Linked DNA regions of Paraglaciecola sp. L3A3. The protein of the gene in region 1 interacts with the protein of each later gene in a pairwise test. Links are inferred from orthologs where the notes say so. Each region holds a gene or a part of one and is shown on either strand. Other genes may lie near its edges.

Evidence for each region. The genes of interacting proteins can lie anywhere in the genome.
Region 2: the proteins of rpe (region 1) and eno interact in binary tests that used the Escherichia coli proteins (3 or more experiments, as listed by UniProt). The link is inferred for Paraglaciecola sp. L3A3 from one-to-one orthologs.

Annotation. Positions count from the first base shown.
Region 1 is NZ_CP047023.1:4,604,706-4,607,664, forward strand. What follows is about bases 1-2,881. They hold rpe (ribulose-phosphate 3-epimerase), read left to right. Parts: upstream 1-1,044; coding sequence 1,045-1,719; downstream 1,720-2,881. Other genes in these bases: GQR87_RS18970 (TorF family putative porin), read right to left, coding at 1-664; trpS (tryptophan--tRNA ligase), read left to right, coding at 1,752-2,759; GQR87_RS18985 (aminodeoxychorismate/anthranilate synthase component II), read left to right, coding at 2,774-2,881. Also shown: more of GQR87_RS18985, read left to right, coding at 2,882-2,959. UniProt on the Escherichia coli protein: Catalyzes the reversible epimerization of D-ribulose 5-phosphate to D-xylulose 5-phosphate.
Region 2 is NZ_CP047023.1:4,358,232-4,361,150, forward strand. What follows is about bases 1-2,841. They hold eno (phosphopyruvate hydratase), read left to right. Parts: upstream 1-692; coding sequence 693-1,991; downstream 1,992-2,841. Other genes in these bases: GQR87_RS18090 (CTP synthase), read left to right, coding at 1-640; GQR87_RS18100 (hypothetical protein), read left to right, coding at 2,107-2,751. In the rest of the region: GQR87_RS18105 (DUF4202 domain-containing protein), read left to right, coding at 2,913-2,919. UniProt on the Escherichia coli protein: Catalyzes the reversible conversion of 2-phosphoglycerate (2-PG) into phosphoenolpyruvate (PEP). It is essential for the degradation of carbohydrates via glycolysis.

The DNA.
Region 1 (2,959 bases):
AGTCTACTGCATAAGAAACGTAGAATTTCAAATCATCACTATCAGCGCCGTCGTCTAAATCAGTTTTTGACACACCAAAAGTAAAACTATCTTTACTGATTGAAACACCAATATCTGTAGAATCAGATGAGAAATCACCACTGTAATCACCAATGTGTAAACCGATTTCTGCGCCACTGTCTAGAGCAATGCCGTAATCAAGGTTAGCGTATATAGAATCACCAAATTCTCCACCGTCGCCGCCAGCTTCTGAATCAGCTAATACAGCTAAACCGAATGTAAAACCACTGGCAGAAATGCTTGCGTAGATTTCAGAAAAATCATTTTCATTAGCTACAGAATCTGGGTAAGCAAAATAAACGTAACCAACATCATAAGAAACATTTTCGCTAATATCACCACCAAAACCGAAATAGACATCTAATTCAGTTTTCATGTCACCCCATGAAGCGTTTGATGCCCATGTACCGGCATAAAAACCAGAATCAGAGGCATAATCAATACCACCAGAAACTGCAGCAGCACCGCCAGTTTGCTCCATACCACGCCATAAATAGTTGTTTGTTACACTAACATTAGCAGTGACTTCAGCAGAAGCTACTTGGCTAAAACTTGTTGCAGCTAAAACAACAGCAGCGATAGAGGTGATTTTTAATAATTTCATGTGTGTACTCCAATTATATTTTTAGTTAATGCAATTAAATAATCATGAACTAGTCACGTTATTAATAATTTTCCTGATACCCTTAACGCAAATCTAATGCCGAAAAATTAAAACCTTTAAAAGACCCCCAAAAAAAATTTAAATCATTGTTATCATTGATTTTTATTTATAAAAAAAGCAAACAGATAATTGCATGGAAAATTTAAAGACGAGGCGCTTAGCACCAAGTTAGTGCAAAAACCCCATCGGAGTGCATATATAACAAAGAACATGTCAATACGTATAATTAACTAGAAACTAATTTTACTGATTAACCTTATAGTACTTTTGTCTATTTCTATTTTTCTGTAAAGTAGCACCTTTTTATAATTAGGCTTTTTATGAATCCATACCTAATAGCTCCATCTATTTTGTCAGCAAATTTTGCCAAGTTAGGTGAAGATGTAGACGCCGTTTTAGCTGCTGGTGCTGATATAGTGCATTTTGACGTAATGGATAATCATTACGTACCCAATTTAACCATTGGACCTATGGTATGTGAAGCCTTGCGTAAACATGGGGTGACAGCAGATATAGACGTACACTTAATGGTGCAACCTGTAGATGATCTGATTAGCCAATTCGCAGATGCTGGAGCAACGTATATTAGTTTTCATCCTGAAGCTTCTCAACATTTAGACCGTAGTCTACAACTTATTATCGATGCTGGATGTAAACCAGGCTTAGTTTTTAACCCTGCGACTCCTTTACATTATCTCGATGATGTTATGCATAAGTTACATCACATATTGTTAATGTCTGTGAACCCTGGTTTTGGTGGGCAAAGTTTTATTCCTCATAGCTTAGAAAAATTAAAGAAAATTCGTTCACGTATTGATGATTCTGGCTTTGATATCAGATTAGAAATTGACGGTGGCGTAAAAGTCGATAATATTCGCGCCATTGCAGAAGCAGGGGCCGATATGTTTGTCGCAGGTTCTGCTATTTTTAATCAACCGGATTACACGCAAGTTATCAAACAAATGCGTGATGAATTAGCCAAAGTTAAGCGCTAACCTTTTAAACTACAAAATAGATCACAAACATTATGAGCAAACCTATCGTATTAAGCGGCTGTCAGCCATCTGGACAACTTACTATTGGCAACTATATTGGTGCACTTCGCCAATGGGTAAACATGCAAGATACCCATGATTGCTTGTACATGCTAGTTGATCTGCACGCCATTACCGTCCGTCAAGATCCTCAGGCTTTATATAACGCCTGTTTAGACGGCTTAGCTTTATATATTGCCTGTGGCATTGATCCTGAAAAGAGTACCGTGTTTATGCAGTCTCATGTGCCTCAGCATACTCAACTAGGCTGGATCATGAACTGTTACGCGCAAATGGGTGAACTGAACAGAATGACTCAGTTCAAAGATAAGTCCGCTAAAAATGTGTCTAATATTAACTCAGGCTTATACACCTACCCTACATTAATGGCAGCTGATATATTGATATATCAAGCTAATCAAGTGCCTGTTGGCGATGATCAAAAACAGCATTTAGAACTCACTCGCGATATCGCCACACGTTTTAATAATTTATATGAGCCAACATTTACTATTCCAGAGCCTTTTATTCCTAAAGTAGGGGCAAGAGTCATGAGCTTGCAGGATCCCACGAAAAAAATGTCTAAGTCAGATGACAATGTGAATAACTTTGTTGGCTTATTAGAAGATCCTAAAAAAATCGCTAAAAAAATTAAACGTGCGGTCACAGACTCTGATGAACAGGCTCGTATTTATTTTGATACAGCTGAAAAACCTGGGGTATCTAACTTATTAAGTTTATTGTCTTGTGCTACAGGCAAATCTATTGCTGAACTATTGCCTGAATACGAAGATAAAATGTATGGCCACCTTAAAGGTGATGTGGCCGATGCAGTGGTTGCTTTGCTAGAACCCATTCAAGCTAAGTTTGCCACCCTTAGAAACGACCGAGCAGCGTTAGATGATATTATGCGTAATGGAGCAGAAAAAGCCTCAGAAAGAGCTCAGCAAACATTAGATAAAGTATATAAAGCAGTGGGCTTCATCCCAAAACCTCTTTAAGCTTTCGACAAACAATGCTGTTATTGATCGATAACTACGATTCTTTTACGCACAACTTGGCCCGCTACTTTGAAGAGCTGGGTCAAGAGGTAAATGTAAAACGAAATGATGAAATTTCTTGTCAAGATATTGAAAATTTAGCACCTGAATTTTTGGTATTTTCACCTGGTCCTTGCACGCCAACACAGGCAGGCATCACA
Region 2 (2,919 bases), 250 kb from region 1 along the record:
TGTTGAGAGTAAAGGTGAACAAATTTTACAAGGGCTAGATGCCATTCTAGTACCTGGTGGATTTGGAGAGCGCGGAATAGAAGGTAAAATTGCTACCGCTAAATTTGCCCGTGAAAACAACATACCTTATTTAGGGATTTGCTTAGGCATGCAAGTAGCACTTATCGAATTCGCTCGTAATGTAGTGGGTATGGAAGGCGCTAATAGTACTGAGTTTGATCCTGAAACGCCTTTCCCAGTTGTAGGTCTTATTACCGAATGGTTAGATGCAGATGGTTCAAAAGAATCACGCAGCGAAAACTCTGACTTAGGTGGCACTATGCGCGTAGGTAGCCAATTGTGCCACTTAGTACCAGGCAGTAAGGTTCAGGAATTATACGGTTCAAACGAAATTTATGAACGCCACAGACATAGATATGAAGTCAACAACAACTTGCGTGAAAAAATTGAAGCCGCTGGCCTTAAAGTCACTGGTCTATCAACAGATAAACGTTTAGTAGAAGTAATAGAACTGCCCGACCATCCTTGGTTTGTAGCAGGTCAGTTCCACCCAGAATTTAACTCTACACCTCGCGACGGACACCCTCTTTTTGAAGGTTTTGTGAAAGCTGCGGGCGAATATTTTAAACAAAATAATTAGAAATCAAGTGGATCGAAGATCCTTTAACTTTTAATCAATTAAGGTCACAAGAATGTCAAATATCAGTAAAATTATTGGTCGCGAAATCATGGACTCACGTGGGAACCCCACTGTAGAAGCAGATGTTTATTTAGAATCTGGCGCTATGGGTAGAGCTGCTGCACCATCTGGCGCATCAACAGGTTCTCGTGAAGCTCTAGAATTAAGAGATGGCGACAAAAGCCGTTATTTAGGTAAAGGTGTATTAAAAGCCGTTGCCGCTATCAACAATGAATTACAAGCTGCACTGTTAGGTAAAGACGCGCTAGACCAAAAAAATATCGATCAAATCATGATCGACTTAGATGGCACAGAAAATAAAGAAAAATTTGGTGCTAATGCAATTTTAGCGGTTTCTTTAGCAGTAGCTAAAGCAGCAGCAATCGCAAAAGGTGTACAATTATTTGAACACATTGCTGACTTAAACGGTACGCCAGGTGTTTACTCTTTACCATTACCCATGATGAATATCATCAACGGTGGTGAACACGCTGATAACAACGTTGATATCCAAGAATTTATGATTCAACCAGTTGGCGCGAAAAGCTTTAAAGAAGCATTACGTATGGGTGCTGAAATTTTTCATGCACTTAAAAAAGTATTATCCGCCAAAGGTCTTAACACAGCTGTTGGAGATGAAGGTGGTTTCGCTCCAGATTTAGCATCAAACGCTGATGCATTAGCTGTAATCAAAGAAGCTGTTGCGGCGGCAGGTTACGAGCTAGGTACAGATGTTACTTTAGCCATGGATTGTGCAGCCTCTGAGTTCTACAACAAAGAAAAAGCTATCTACGACCTTAAAGGTGAAGGCAAACAATTTACAGCTAACGAATTCTCTGATTTCTTAGCAACACTTTGTGATCAATACCCAATTGTTTCAATTGAAGATGGCTTAGACGAGTCAGATTGGGACGGTTTTGCTTACCAAACTAAATTATTAGGTGATAAAGTTCAAATCGTTGGTGATGACTTATTCGTTACAAACACTAAGATTTTAGCCCGCGGTATCGAAAACGGTATTGGTAACTCTATCTTAATCAAGTTTAACCAAATCGGTTCTTTAACTGAAACATTAGCAGCTATCAAAATGGCTAAAGATGCTGGTTTTACTGCTGTTATCTCTCATCGCTCAGGTGAAACTGAAGATGCGACTATCGCTGATTTAGCGGTAGGTACAGCTGCAGGTCAAATCAAGACTGGTTCTTTATGTCGTTCTGATCGTGTATCTAAGTACAACCAATTATTACGGATAGAAGAATTCTTAGGTGATAAAGCTATTTTTAACGGTTTATCTGAAGTTAAAGGTCAATAATACTTACTTGTAGCTAATATCGTGAATGCGATATAAAACTGCAAGTTTAAGCTTTTGCGTATAAAATGGTCGGCTAACGCTGGCCATTTTTTATTTTGTAGACTTAAATTTTATTATGCTCATTCCATCTTCACAGCAAGTAGACATATTCTCTGACGACCAACGTCAGCTGCATTTTGCTGAGTTATGTAATGCCTTATATGAAAGGGAACTTGCCAGTTTATCCCAGCAAAAATTCAACAATATCAGTTTGTTGCAAAGAAAACTCGGTGGTCTTAAACACCATATAAAACGTGCCGCAGATAATCTACTACAAAAAGAATCCCCCTTACAAATAGACATTCACAATGCCAGTTGGCAAGGTAAACAAGCCGCCAAATGTATGGCTGACAAAGCCGATGCCGATAAAACAGAACAATGGTTTATCGACAATATACAAATTGGTCGTTGTATTGCTATACACGTCGACACCTTAGGCGCTGAACATATTGAGCTAGATTCAGTAGACAGAATTGATCTAGGACAAGGGAAATTACACGCTAATAAATTCGGCTGGTTTGCAGTTGACGGCAAATTTCTAGAAGAAACCATTCGCCAACCCGATATTTTGGCCCTTAAATTATTGAAACCTAACAAAGCTATATTGACCGCAGCTTGTTGTGGACATAATTGGAATCATAAAGGTAAAAGCCAACCTAGGGCTTTATCTTTAAGAGAATTATTGTTGTCTTTATCGATAGATTGGAAAACCTACAAATAACCTCACATTTTTAATACCCCAGTAACAATAGATTAGCAGTCAATTTTCGATACATATTAATTCAATCAAACTGACAAAATCCGCAGGCATACTGTTTAAGTTCAGGTTAAAATGACCGTCTACCACCTATCTTTAACAATTCAATTCCCTCGGAGCAAACCATGACCC